2 regions of the Paenibacillus sp. RUD330 genome follow, and region 1 is predicted to be linked to the other one. Evidence: riboswitches for the same ligand, from Rfam matches in the RefSeq annotation. Region 1 holds a riboswitch; the other holds the start of a gene.
The links. A riboswitch is a leader RNA that binds a small molecule or an ion and turns the genes downstream of it on or off. The one in region 1 is predicted to bind cyclic di-AMP.

Region 1 (7,287 bases):
CGACATCAGCACGCCGTCGGCTCCGAGGCGCTGCATGCTTTCCTTGAGCTGCGCGACTTCCGGGTACAGGGACAAGGTGACGTCCTCCAGCACATTGCCCATCTCCTCGCAGACTCTCTGGAACGATCCCGTGGAGATCGCCTCCATCATGCCGCCGAGCGAAGGATGGCTCGGCACGCTGTCGGCACGAAAACGTCCATATACGTCGGCGGTCGACACATTGATCGGAGGCTTCGCCAGCACGACCCAGCAGGAAGGCGGGTTGTCGATGCGCTGCAGGATTTCTCCGCGTCCCGTGGCGAGGGCCGTTCCTCCCGTGACGCAGAACGGCACGTCGGAGCCGAGCTCCGCTCCGAGCTTGCACAGCTCCTCGTCCGGAATGCCGAGCTTCCACAAGCGGTTCAGTCCGCGGAGCGCCGCGGCGGCATCGCTGCTTCCGCCTGCGAGTCCGGCTGCCACCGGAATCTTCTTGTCCAGATGGATATAGACGCCTTTGCGCACATCGTAGCGCTCCTTGATGAGACGCGCGGCCTGGAAGGCCAGATTCTTCTCGTCCAGAGGGATGTAGCCCGCCTGGCTGGAAATGATGATCGTGTCTCTCTGAAGCTCTTCCATTTCCAGGCGATCCGACAGGTCTACCATGGTCATGATCATTTCAACCTCGTGATAGCCGTCCGCGCGCTTGCGCAGCACGTCCAGCAGCAGGTTGATTTTGGCCGGGGCCTTCTCGTAGATTTTCATATGTCGTCACCCGTTCGTTAGATAAACTGGATTTATTATACCATCCGAACGGATAAAAGCGAAAGCGGCCCCATGCGCGGGAAACCGCGCCGGAAGCCGCTTGTTATGCTCTAGCTCTGGTTCTGGCGCGCTGCGGCCTGCTCGGCCATCTGAATGGCGCGCTTGACCATATTCCCCGCGTCCTTGGCTTTGATGCCGCCCCATCCTTCTTCCTGGACCGTGTCGTAAAAGCCAAGATCCTTGGCGAGCTCCACCTTCAGCTGTTCGGACATTATGCTGCGTCTTCTGCGGCTCATGCGTAGCCTCCTTGCCCTGCGGCTGTATTGGGCCGTCCATCGGCGACAGCCCTTCCTGTAGTATGAGAGCGGACTCCCGCTTCTATGCGGTCCCCGAAAGCAAGCATAAAAAAAGCACGACAGCCGGCAGCGGTCGCGCGAAGTTCCCCGGTTAAGCATATATGGGACGTTCAGTGAACGGGATTGATCCGTACTTGGCCTTCGTCGTTGCAGACGGTGACCTCGACGGAATCCGTCAGAATGTCCGCGTAACTATAGGACACACGCTTGAAAGCATGCTGATCCTGATCCAGCTTGACAATGAAAACAGATGGGTAGGTTTCTTCCAAAACACCGGAACGTTCAACCGTCTTGCGCCGGCCTCCGTTAGCCCGCAGCATGATCTTGGCTCCAACATGCGCTTCCATGCTGCGCTTGATCTCAGACAAAGCATTTCTAGCCATTGGCAACTACCACCTCTTTCCTTGTCCATTATAGCCCAAGGGAGGAGGCGTTGTCAAATAAACGAAAATTATATCATCGGTCTAACTTTAGTGTCAATGAAAATTTTTCGACTTCGTTTTCAAGATGAATAAGGATTTACAGCTTACGCATAATAAGGGTTTGGCTTCACATTCGTAACCGTCTGCGGCTTCGGAAGACCGACCCTGTAACGTCCCATCGTCTCGATTCCGCCCACTCCGTCGATGCCCGAAATCGTGCCGTGAATGACATCCGGCAGGTTGATCGGCTCCCGGATCGACGTGTAGCTTGCCTTGATGGCGATATAGACCGGATCGAGCGCATGGATAAGGATGCGTCCCGGCGAGCTGGCGAAATTGGCTCCGGACTGAAGCAGCGCCTCATAATGGGACTGACATGCCCCTGCGACCACGATCAGATTGTCGCGGTTCTTGTCGTACTCCCGGGCCACATGGACCGCGTTGACGAAGTTCTGGGAGTTCTTATAACTGCCTATGCTGTAGAGATCGCCTGTAGGGCGGTTCTTTAGCAGGCCGTCATGGCCGGTAATGACGACGACATCCGGCTTCACCTGCGGCAGCAGATGGTACAGCAGATCCGCCATCTGAGCTTCGCCGACATGAAGGCCTTGAGCCGGCACCTTCATCTGATTGTACAGCTGCATGCTTTTGCGCATATAGTTGGCGTCGCCGTCCAGATGCAGAACTTTGCCGGGCAGATCGAAATATGCCTGTGCGGAAGCATTGGAGTCTCCGGGACGGAAGTCCATCTCGTGATGGACGGACTGATCGATCAGCTCTTGGCTCATTCGCTGATTGGACGCCTTCACCTTGCTTCGGACCGACTTCGTGACGCCCAGCTCCTCCGGATCGGCCACCTTCGTCAGGTCGCCGAGCGGCGCGTCGGCGAGCAGACGGTAATCCGCTCCCTTCAAAATGGCGGTATCCCCGCGGACAGCTTCGATGCGGAACAATACATCCCCGCCGTAGGAGCGCCGAACGACAAAATCCCCTTGATTCATTAGGCCCATCACCTCTGCCTTATGGTATGGGCATAGGCCGCCGGAGGTGACAACGGGTTTTCGGCGCTGCGGCGCTGGCGCTGGCTCCCGGCACAAAAAGCCCTCCATGAAAGGATCCGACCGGATCCTCATGAAGAGCTTCGCTTTGACGAAGCAGCGCTGCCGGGTTGTCAGCCCTTGAGGCCATGTGTTTCAAGCGCCGCCGTCAGAGAGGCGTATTCCTGCAGCGACAGCGTCTCGCCCCGCCGCACGGGATCGATACCCGTCGATTCGAGGATGCGGGTAAGCTCCTCCCGCTTGTCCTTGCCGAGCCAGGAGGACAGATTGTTGTGGATCGTCTTGCGGCGCTGCGCGAAGCAGGCCTGAACCGTGCGAAAGAAGAAATCCTCGTCCGCCACGTCGACGGCAGGCTTGTCCCGCATCGCCAGCTTGATGACGGCCGAGTCGACGTTCGGCTGCGGAATGAACACCGTATGAGGCACGATGCAGACAAGCTCCGGCACCGCGTAATACTGGACGGCCACGCTGAGGCTGCCATAGGCCTTCGTGCCGGGCTTGGCCGCCATCCGCTCGGCGACTTCCTTCTGGATCATGACGACGATGTTCTCCAGCGGCAGCCGCTCCTCCAGAAGCTTCATCAGGATCGGAGTCGTCACGTAATAAGGCAGATTGGCCACGACGCTGACGCCGCTCACCTCGCCGAACTGCTCCTTGAACAGCGCCTGCAGGTCGATCTCCAGCACGTCGCCGTGAACGATACGCACATTCTCGTCGGCTTCCAGCACCTCCTGAAGAATCGGGATGAGCCGCCGGTCGATCTCGACCGCTGCCACCTTGCCCGCTTCCCTGGCGAGCTGCTGGGTCAAGGCACCGATGCCGGGACCGATCTCCAGCGCCCCTTTGGTTGCGTCCAGTCCGGCCGCGGCTACGATCTTGTTCAGAATATTGGGGTCGATCAGGAAGTTCTGCCCCAGGCTCTTCTTGAAGGAGAAACCATGCCTCTCGATGATTTCCTTCGTTCTTCTAGGTGTCGCTACGTCCATGGGCGATCTCCTCCTCCATCTGCCGCAAGGCTTGTCCGAATTCTTCCTTCGTGATCTGAAAGCTGGCGCAGCGCTTCAGGAACTGCTTGCCGTTGCAATAGCCGATGCCCAGCCGGTTGCCCATGAGCAGTCGACGCCGGGCCGCATCTCCATGCACCAGCAGACCGGCTTCCAGCAGATCGCTGTTCGAGATTTCCGCCTTCTCCGGATCTCCCTCCGTCCGAACGGACGCCAACGCTCTTCTGACCGCTTCGGGGGAAGCGTTCTCCACGCCGATGTCGCCTTTGCGCAAGGCGTCCTCCTGCGGCAGAAAGGCATGCTTGCAGCCGGGCACCCGCTGCGAGACGATTTTGCGTATTCTCTCTCCTGCGTGGTCGGGGTCGGTGAAGATGATGACTCCCCGACGCTGCATGGCGAGCTCGATCCGGCGCAGCACTTCCTCGCCGATCGCCGAGCCGTTCGTTTCGATCGTGTCGGCTTCCACGGCGCGCCGAATCGCTGCCGTGTCGTCCTTGCCCTCCACGACGATAATTTCTTTGATCAAGGCCTTGTCTCCTTTAATTCAATACGCGTTTGAGGGGGTATAAAAAGAAAAAGAGGCTCGGGCCTCTTGAATGCCGGCCAGCCGAGATCCGGACTGCGGCCGGAAAAGGACGGCAGTCGTCCTAGCATGAGCCAAAAAAGCCCTCTCTAATCTCCTCATAGCCGGTAAACGTCCAAAACGGGACCGCCTCGTAAAGGCGGACCCGTATCGCTTGAATCAGCTCAGCTTCGGCTTGGTTGGTCCCAGCACGTATACGGTGTATCCGCGCTTCTTGCCGAACTGCTTCACGTAAGATTCACTCTCGTAGAACACGTCGATCTTCTTGCCGTTGATCGCGCTCCCCGTATCTTCTGCACGACGGAAGCCGATTCCTTCTATATATACCCACCATCCCATCGGGATGACATCCGGGTCGACTGCAATGGTGCGGCCTTCCGATACTTTTGCTCCGGAAGCGGTGATGCCGTAGCCGGCATCGCCTTTGGATTTGCCTGTCGAGGCAAAACCGGCGGTATAAGCCGTCAGGGTGACGTTGTTCAGCACTTTCTTGGCTTTGAGCGAGAGGCCTGATTTGGTGACGGATTGCGATGCCGAAGACGCTGCGCTGAGAGCGACAGCTTTAGGCTTCGGCTTTTCCTTGGTGCCGACCGCAACGATCTTGTTGACGGCGGGCTGTTCCATCGATTTGGCGAGCAGCGTCATGGATACCATCTTACCATCCTGGTATACCTTTTCGAAGGTTTTGACCAATTGGCCGTTCTGGCCGGCCTTCACCATTTTTAGCTGCCCCTTTTCCAAGGTAGCATCCTCTTTGCGGATGACGGTGAAAGGAATGTCGTGCTTTGTCGTGGTCGTATGCTTGTCGATTCGCAGCACCCGAATCGTCATGTTCGGTTTCAGCTGCGAGGAGGTGTCAGGGAGAATTTTGTCTTGCTCGCGAATCGGAATATTGGACTCTCCGATCGCGGCCTTCACGGTTTTTTCGGTCGTGTACACCGTCGTAGTCTTTCCGTCAGCCATAATCGTCACCGGCACAGCCTGATCGACAATGATCCGGTCCCCATCCTTGAGCGCCGCGCTCAGCGGAACTGAAATCTGGTCGTGCGGTCCGACAGTTATAGCTTGTTCATCCAGTAGGTGCTGCAGGACATCCTGCTTCGTGCTCAGGATCGTTTCCTGTCCGTTCAACACTACGGAGACGTTCTTCTCAGACGTTCCGTGCAACAACACCAAAAACATGAAAGTCATCGCGATTGAGATAATTAAGCTCAGTAGGATCAAACGCAGGTTTTCATGCTTCCATCGCCATTGGAAAGACTTGCTGGATGATCGTTGTACATGGGTGTCCTTTAAGGGAATTGCGCCCACTTCTTCGGTCCTCCTTACATAGCCCCGCCGCCTCGTGTTACGCATGACTATTTAAGACGCGACTATTAGGTTTTGTACGTGCCGAGCAGCACGCCTATCAACCTCTTGCTTCACCTCCACGGTTAACCCTATGTCGACGGTTTACGCAATATTCAAACAAAAAGAAGCCGTCGACAGAGGATCTGTATCGTGGCTTCCCGGGTTGGTCACGCTGAACACATGGAAAGTGGAGCACGAGGTTGATCTCTCTTATATGCGCTTACGAGGTTAGCTGACGGGTTCGGACAAGAGAGCTGCCCTATTCGCCTACTCGGCCTGCTCAAGGCCTTTTGGCGAAATTCACCCCTGGAAAAGGTCAGTTCGTCCATCCAGTCCGCTCCGGAAAATCATGTCATCCGGGACTGCATGGAATCGCTGCTTGGTTCCCCCGCTCTCCCTTGTGGGGAGATTAAGCGAATGATTAAAAAACTGCATCACTCAAAGCTCTGAGTTGAATCATACAGTTTCGGTCAACCGATTGTAAAGAAGAGATAAAAGACTCTTTCAGCCAAATTAGAGGAAAATCCGGCCGTTTTGGGCGGTTTGACAGAGCAGAAATATAATTTTTCTCAGCCAAGCACCTTTTTACAAGCTTTTTCGCCCGATTTTAAGAAAGCTGGAAACATTTTCTTGCATTTGCGGATGTGATGGAAACGATCTCATTCACATTTTTACCTTTTATTTCCGCCGCTGTCTCGGCAACCAATGCCACGAATGCGGACTCATTCCGCTTCCCTCGATGAGGATGAGGAGCCAGATAGGGGGAGTCCGTTTCGATCAGCAGACGGTCCAGGGGAACCTGCGCAAGAACCTCTTTCGGCACCCTGGCATTCTTGAAGGTCACCGGCCCGCCGAACGAAATATAGAAGTTCATGTCCAGACATTGCTTGGCGGTTTCCCAACTGCCGGAGAAGCAGTGCATGATGCCTCCGACCTCAGCCGCCTTCTCTTCCCGAAGGATGCGGACGACATCCTCATGGGCATCGCGATTATGAATGACGATCGGCTTGCCCGTACGCTTCGCGATGCGGATCTGTTCGCGGAATACCTGCTGCTGGACATCCTTTGGAGCGGTGTCCCAATAATAGTCCAATCCGATTTCCCCGATAGCGACGACCTTCGGATGCGCCATCAGCGCCTCCACCCGTTCGAGGTCCCCTTCCCTCACATCGGCGCTGTCCGTCGGGTGCCACCCGACAATGGCGTAGATGAACGGATATTTTTCGGCAAGTTCCAGCGTCGTCGGAATCGTCTCGCGGTTGAATCCGACATTGAACATCAGCTCTACCCCCGCGTCGCGGGCGCGCTGGATCACTTCCTCGCGGTCATTGTCGAATTTGGGGGCGTCCAGATGCGTGTGCGTGTCAATCAATCCTGCCATGTTTCGACTCCTTTCGAATTGCGGCCTACAGGCCAAGTCTTTCCCGAATTTCCGGCTCCATGCGATAGCTGAGCAGCGAAGCCGCTTCGGCATCGTAGAAGAGCCGGTATTGGCCGCGGTGCATGCCCGTTATCGACCTCACGACATCGGATTGCGCCGATATTTCCGTCAGCTGCATGGAGCTGTCAAGAAGCAGGATCGGAGGCTTGCCCCGGTTTCCTTCCTCCTGCTTGTCCATTCCCGAACGATACACATGATAGGGAAGATCGTAAGGAAAATCAATTTCCAGCTCGTAATCGCGGTTCATTCCAGCGGCGGCCAGCCGTTCGCAGAACAGCTGGGCGTCTGATTCATGTTCGCGGTCGAAGGTTATATACTTGTACAATTTGCGA
Region 2 (7,287 bases), 750 kb from region 1:
CGCGCATATATCGCGCTCCGGCGATCCCGCCGCGATCTGCCTGCCGGAGATGGAGCGGCTTCGCGACACGATCGGCGAGACGGTAAGCCTGTATGTGCAGGACGGGCGGGAGCGGATCCGCATCCAGGCCGTCCAAAGCAACCAGGCGATCCGCAGGGTCGCGCCGGTCGGCCTCAGGCTGCCGCTCTATGTGGGGGCATCGAGCAAAGTGCTGATTGCCTTCGCGGAGCCTTCCTTGGCCGACCGGCTCATGTCCGACGAGGCGATGCCTCCGGGGCTCGATCCGGCGGCGTTCCGCGAGCAGCTGGAGGAAATCCGCCGCATGGGCTACGCTACGAGCCAAGAAGAGCGGGAGCCGGGCGCCGCCGCTGTGTCGGCTCCGGTGTTCGACCGCTCGGGCCGGCTGGCGGCCGCGCTGTCCGTCTCAGGACCTTCGGCCCGATTCACGCCGGAGATCATCGCCGAGCAATCCGCTCTCATCATCCAGTCGGCTCAGCGCATGGGCGCCATGCTGTCCGGCTGACCGGAAGGAGCCAGGCTGTCCGGATGACCGGATCGAACAGGGGCCGCTCATCAACGGCGCCGCCGGTGCGGGAGCCGGGCGGTCGGAAGGGGCTTCACCGGTCCGGATCGATTCCCGGGCCATTCCTGCGTCCTGGCGCGAGAGCATGTCGAGCCTGACAATTCAAACGGACCACTCAAGCATCGGAGACCTCGAGGTCTCCGTTTTTTTGCTTTCTAGGATAAGGAAGAAGTTCACGGGGTTAAAAGTAGTTGACATATACCTTAGATGTAACTAATATACTATATCATAGTAACATGATAGGAATAAGGGAGTTGAGCTGCTTGGTTCCAAATAATAACCTGATCCATGCCATACAAACAAACTGGATCAGCTTGCTTGTCTCTATTGTCGTCATCGGCCTGCTCGTGTGGCTGGCGCGGCGCCGCGTGAACTTCGGCTACCGCGTTCTGATCGCGCTCGGAATCGGTCTGGCCGTCGGCATCACGCTGAACGCCCTCGAGCTGGATGCGACCAGCATCGGCACGATCGGGTCCATCTACGTCAACCTGATCAAGATGCTCGTCATTCCGCTCGTCGCCGTGCTTGTCATTTCCAGCATCACCTCGATCTCGAATCTCGGGCAGCTGCGCAAGATCGGGACGAAGACCATCCTGCTGTTCCTGGTTACGACCGGAATCGCAGCCCTCATCGGGCTTGTCGTCGCTCTGGTCGCGAACCCGGGAACGGGCATCGCCCAAAGCGTGCCGGAAGGCTACGAATCGCGTGCCATTCCGACCTTCTCGGAGGTCATCCTGAATCTGGTTCCGTCGAATCCGATCGGGGATATGGCGGACGGCAAAGTCGTGCCGGTGCTGATCTTCTCCATTTTCGTCGCGGTGGCGATCGTGCATCTCAGCTCCCGCAAGCCGGAAGCGGTCGAGCCGGTGCGCCAGGTCATCGAATCGCTAAAGCAGGTCATGAATCAGGTGACCAAGTACATCATCCGCTTGACTCCGTACGGCGTATACGCGCTGATCGGCTCCATGGCCGCCAAGTACGGCGCAGAGACGCTCAAGCCGCTTATCACGCTCATCATCGCGACGTATATCGCGCTGCTGCTGCACTTCATCCTTACCTTCGGAGCGCTGGTGACGTTCGGCGCGAGGCTGAATCCATTCAAGTTCCTCCGCAAAATCTATCCGACGCTCGCGGTCGCCTTCACGACTCGCAGCAGCTACGCGACGCTGCCGGTCAACCTCGAGGTCATCACCAAGAGGCTGCGCGTATCGCCGCGCATCGCCAGCTTCGTCGCTCCGCTCGGCGCGACGATGAACATGAACGGCTGCGGCGGCGTATGGCCTGCCGTCGTGGCGGTATTCGTCGCCCAGGTGTACAGCGTGCCGCTGGGCTGGTCGGATTACGTGCTCATCGTGCTGGTCAGCATGATCTCGTCGATCGGCGTCGCCGGGGTGCCGGGTCCGGCCTCCATCTCGACGACCGTCGTGCTCACCGCGCTTGGCCTGCCACTGGAAGGACTGGGGCTGGTGCTTGCGATCGATGCCGTGGTCGACATGGGCCGCACGGCGCTGAACGCCTCCGGCACGACCGTGTCGACGCTGCTGGTCGCCGTATCGGAAGGGGAATTCGATCGGGAATCCTACGAGCGGGATGAGGAAGACGAGCTCGAACTGAGCCACGCTTGATGGTGAAATAGAAAGACTGCCAGCCGTTCTAACGGCTGGCAGTCTTTTTTATGGGCTATGTCATGCTTCCGGAAGGCAGTTGGATCATTCATATTATCATTCAAATTCAATTTATAACAGATACCGGGGCATGAAGTCCGAATATGATCGAAATCAAAGGGCTTCCCTGACCGTTGCGACTTGTTCCGAACCTTGGAGGCGCATCGCCGCCGTGCGGCGGTGCCGGGCGCGAATACGGCCGGCTCTATCAGATTAGGCGGCCAATGACCGTTGCGGGCGCCAAAAAGCCAATAGGCATCCCCGGGCCGCAGAGCGGACAGGGGATGCCTATGGAAGGAATGAAGGACAGAGCGCCATCCGGCTACAGAGACAGCCGGATATGGATGTCGGATGTTTCGATTAGGGCGTTGCGTCTCCAGAAAGCGGTGGCCGGGAACAGCGTGCCTTCCTGGGAGGAAGGCTCCAGCGTCTTGCGCAGCAGGCGGTCTCTGTGGTCGCTGATCCATTCCGCGTCGTAATAGAGCACGGACATCGCCTCGTCGGAGCGGACCCCGACGAACGGCTGGAACCAACGGCTCCACGCGTCCCAGCTTCTCGGCGCCTTGGCGTAAGGAATGAGCACGGAAGCCTGACGGATGGAAGAACCGAAGCACAGATGCAGCACGACGCGGTAATCTCCGCGCTCGGGATCGACGAGCGGTCCCGTGCGGGTGATGAACAGGTCGATGCAGCGGATGCGGCGGCCCGGAGCCGGAGGCTCCTCTTCAAGCGCCTCGGGACGGAAGGACGGCCTGCCGGCCGTCTCGGCAGCCGGGGAATAAGCCTCCGCGGCCGCCATGTCCAGCGCGATCGGCGCGTCCAAGCCCGGAAACGGCGGCGGAGCCAAGAAGGCCTCGACCGCAGACGCGGAACAGACGGAAGGCGCAATGAAGCCCTCCTGCGCGGAACAAGCCGCGCGGTTGTCTTTCAGTGACATCCTGACATCTCTCCTTTGTGCGCTTACGGGGTTAGCTGACGGATTCGGGCCAGAGAGTAGCCCTACCAAAAGGAAAGAGACGCGGCTTCGGCAGCCCGGCCTGTTCCTCTCGGATTCACCCCGGCAAGCGTCGACAGACGCCCGCGTATTGGTTCCCCCGCTTCCACGATACGTGGAATTCAGCAAATATGGTGATAGAGTGGTACATCATATCATAAGCCAGCCGGGCTTGTTTTGTAAAATGCGATATTGACTGAAAATTCGATATATATCTGCCGCATTCTCGATGAAACACCGGATAACGGCGTTTAAGCGCTCTATCCGGGGATAGGTCCGCATATTTTAATGGAGAGCAGTCATAAGATCATCTTGATGATGGGCGAATACCGACCAGAAGGGATGGGGAAAGGAATGCCGCGTACCGGTACCCGGGGAGTCAAACGATCGGAGGCCCAGCGCTCGCAGCCGTCCTCCGGCAGGCAGGCTGCGCTGGAAGGCTGGAGAGGAGCCGTGCAGGAATACGTGCACGGGTACAATGAAGCCGAAGTGGAGCGGAGGCATGAGGTGCTCGGAGCCTTGCTGGAAGACAGGGACCACCGCCGCCGCCTGGAGGAACGGCTGCGCCGGCTGCGCCTCAGGGACGAGGAGCGCGGCATTCTGTCGCCGCAGAGCGAGACGAGGGCGACGCTGCTGAGGATCAACGAGTCCGCGACCGAAGTGTCGGTCGTCCTGAAGCTGCATGTGAAGCGGCATGTCGAGCATCGCGGCCGCTCCTACACCGAGGAGCGTCTGGAGCAGGAGCGCCTGTGGCTGGCCGAGGAGGGCGGAGCATGGCGCCTGACCCGAGTGGAGCCGATCGTCGGCGAGCGCAGGCCCAGATACGGCCATGCCGCGGCGGACAGCGCGCTGGCCGAGCATCGCTCCTACGGCGACGGCGGCGGCAGCGGAATCCAGCGTCCTGGCGCGGCGCGCCCTTTCCTTAATTATGGCGTCCTGTCCCGTCTGAATACCCGCGACCGCGCCGTCGAGTACAGGCGCGAGCTGGTCGCCGCCTACGCCGACCGGTGGTGGAACGAAGCGAATCCGGCTTACGAGCTGTTCGAGGTCAACTGCACGAATTACGTGTCGCAATGTGTCTTTGCAGGCGAAGCACCGATGAACTATACTGGTAAAAGAGAATCGGGATGGTGGTACAAAGGCCGTACAGGCGGCCAGGAATCCTGGAGCTACAGCTGGGCGGTGTCGAACGCGCTGCAGCTGTATCTGTCGTTCCCGCGCAGCACGGGCATGCGGGCGACGACGGTGGAGAGCGCATCGGAGCTGTCCCTCGGGGACGTCATCACCTACGATTGGAGCGGCGACGGGCGATTCCAGCATACGACAGTCGTGACGGCGTTCGATGCCGACGGCATGCCGCTGGTCAACGCCAACACCGTGCCGAGCCGGCACCGCTATTGGGACTACAAGGATTCCTACGCCTGGACGGACCGGACGCGCTATCGGTTTTATCATCTGCAGGACTATTTCTGATGCGGGAGCCGCATCGGTCCGTGCAGCGATTGGCATTCTAATTCAAGAAGGTTACCGGAGGAGCTAACATGGGAGACAAAATTCGCGTCGGACTCATCTACGGAGGCAAGTCGGGCGAGCATCAGGTATCGCTGCAGACGGCGCTGGCCGTTATGGGCGCCTTCGATTTCGATAAATACGAGGTACAGCCCTTCTATATTACGGGCCAAGGCGAATGGCGCTCCGGCGGAGTGCTGCTGGAAGCTCCGCACAGCGTCGAGCAGCTGAAGCTGTCTCCGGCAGAGGACGGCGGCATGGCGCTGGCGCCCGTATTCGGCGGGCTGGCGACGGCTGCGGCCGGAGAGGGCGCCATCCAGGCGGCGGCCGCTTCGGCCGGGGCTCCGGGAGGGACGATCGACGTCATGTTCCCGCTGCTGCACGGAACGTTCGGCGAGGACGGCACGGTCCAGGGATTGATGGAAATGGCCAATATTCCTTACGTCGGAGCGGGTGTTCTTGCTTCGGCAGTAGGCATGGACAAGATTTTCATGAAAAAGGTGTTCGCCCACGAGGGCTTAGAGCAATGCGTCTACCGCTACTTCAACCGGACCCAGTGGGAGAAGGACCGCGCGTTCTTCGTCATGGAGACGGAGGTCGCTCTCGGCTATCCTTGCTTCGTCAAGCCCGCCAATCTCGGCAGCAGCGTCGGCATCTCCAAAGCCCGCAACCGGGAAGAACTCATCGCGGCCATCGAGCTCGCGCTGCGCTACGACCGCAAGGTCGTCATCGAGGAATTCATCGACGGGCGCGAGATCGAAGTAGGCGTGCTCGGCAATGACGACCCGCGCGCATCGGTCGTCGGCGAGATCGTCAGCGGAACGGACTTCTACGATTACAACGCCAAGTACGTCGACGGAACCTCCGTCATGCACATTCCCGCCGATCTTCCGGCAGAGACGGCCGAAGCGGTGCGCGAGATGGCGATCCGGGCTTATCTGGCGATCGACGGATCCGGCCTCTCCCGCGTCGACTTCTTCCTCCGCAGGAGCGACGGCAAGATTCTGATCAACGAAGTGAACACGATGCCGGGCTTCACGCCTTACAGCATGTATCCGCTGCTCTGGAAGGAATCGGGCGTTCCTTACAAGGAGCTGCTCGACAGCCTCATCGGCTTGGCGATTTCCCGCCATGCGGAGAAGCAGAAGCTGGAGTACGGCGGCTGACCGGTTTTCCATACGCATCGCACACATTCGCGCTTCCTTCGCCTTGGCGGGAGGGAAGCTCGTTTTTTCATCCGCAGCATCCGGACAAGCATCCGCGCTTGCCGCAATAACGATCAGGAGGGTGATGACAATGGGATTCGCAACGGAATTCAATTCGGTCTGCAAGTTCAAGTCGGAGCAGGAGCTGTACGAGCTTCTGGAATACGGCAAAGGAAAGATGATGAAATCGGGGTTCCGGGTATTTCCGGCCGGACAGAAGGTCATCGCCTACACGCCCGGCAACCAGGCGATCGCCATCGTGAAGATCCTCGCCTCCATCGCGGAGATCAACTTCCAGGGCGAGGAAGTGACGCAGGTGGAGATGGAGCTCGTCCGCAAGCTGACGGAGGAAGAGTCGCGCGTGCAGACGGCGCTCGCCCATGAAATGTTTTTCGGCGGCCGGGGATGATTGTCCGCTTCGGCTTCGTCGCCATGAGCCTGCTGGTGGAGAACGCTTCGTCGTCTCGCACCATGACCTACAAGAATTTCTCCAAGCTGGAGGATCGGGAGGCGGCGCTGCGCAAGCTGGAGCGTATCGCCGAGGAAAATCTGCACAGCGCCCTGCGCATCATGCGCAACAACCGCTACGCCGGCATCCACGTCTATCGGTTCTCCTCGAAAATCATTCCGCTGGCGACGCATGATGCGCTCGCGGATTGGAATCCCTACTCCGCTCTGGCTCCTTCCTTCGCCGAAGTCGGCGCCTATGCGAGGGAGACCGGCATGAGGGTCAGCTTCCATCCCGACCACTTCTGCGTGTTCAGCACGCCTCGCCCCGAGGTTCTGAGAAGCTCGGTCAGGGACATGGAGTACCATGTGCGGATGCTCGAGGAGATGGGGCTGGACGAGAAATACAAATGCAATATCCATGTGGGCGGCGCATACGGGGACAAGCCCGTCTCCGCCGAGCGGTTCATCGCGCAGTTCGGAGCCCAGGCTGCCAGGCTGCGCGGCCGGGTGACGCTGGAGAACGACGACAAGACGTTCAACGTCCGCGAGACGCTCGACATCGCCGAGAAGGTCGGCAATCCCGTCGTGCTGGACATCCATCATCATGCGGTCAACGACGGCGGCGAGACGAAGGAAGCGTTCTACGGGGAACTGTGGCCGCGCATCGTCGCCACCTGGAACCGGGAGCAGCGGCGGCTTGGACTGGATGGGGGACCGTCAGGCCTGCCGCCGAAGATCCACGTCTCCAGTCCGAAGAGCCTCAGCGATCCGAGAGGCCATGCCGACTTCGTGGAGCCGGGCCCGCTGCTGGAATTCCTGCGCGGCGCGAACGGCTCCGTGGAGCTGCTCGACTGCATGATGGAATCCAAGGCGAAGGACCAG

Region 2: linked by a shared signal. The riboswitch ahead of CIC07_RS22080 (hypothetical protein) and the one ahead of CIC07_RS00140 (resuscitation-promoting factor) in region 1 are both predicted to bind cyclic di-AMP.

What each region holds. Positions count from the first base shown of each region.
Region 1 is NZ_CP022655.2:27,223-34,509, reverse strand. Features, by position in the region: gene ispE (4-(cytidine 5'-diphospho)-2-C-methyl-D-erythritol kinase) at 1-741, opposite strand, end outside; gene CIC07_RS00165 (small, acid-soluble spore protein, alpha/beta type) at 852-1,037, opposite strand; gene veg (biofilm formation stimulator Veg) at 1,208-1,480, opposite strand; gene yabG (sporulation peptidase YabG) at 1,624-2,520, opposite strand; gene rsmA (16S rRNA (adenine(1518)-N(6)/adenine(1519)-N(6))-dimethyltransferase RsmA) at 2,691-3,563, opposite strand; gene rnmV (ribonuclease M5) at 3,544-4,107, opposite strand; gene CIC07_RS00140 (resuscitation-promoting factor) at 4,324-5,475, opposite strand; cyclic di-AMP (ydaO/yuaA leader) riboswitch at 5,717-5,940, opposite strand; gene CIC07_RS00135 (TatD family hydrolase) at 6,122-6,895, opposite strand; gene CIC07_RS00130 (HD domain-containing protein) at 6,921-7,287, opposite strand, start outside.
Region 2 is NZ_CP022655.2:4,841,576-4,848,862, reverse strand. Features, by position in the region: gene CIC07_RS22090 (IclR family transcriptional regulator) at 1-523, shown strand, start outside; gene CIC07_RS22085 (dicarboxylate/amino acid:cation symporter) at 847-2,208, shown strand; gene CIC07_RS22080 (hypothetical protein) at 2,570-3,184, opposite strand; cyclic di-AMP (ydaO/yuaA leader) riboswitch at 3,190-3,379, opposite strand; gene CIC07_RS22075 (amidase domain-containing protein) at 3,596-4,714, shown strand; gene CIC07_RS22070 (D-alanine--D-alanine ligase) at 4,783-5,916, shown strand; gene CIC07_RS22065 (hypothetical protein) at 6,047-6,364, shown strand; gene uvsE (UV DNA damage repair endonuclease UvsE) at 6,361-7,287, shown strand, end outside.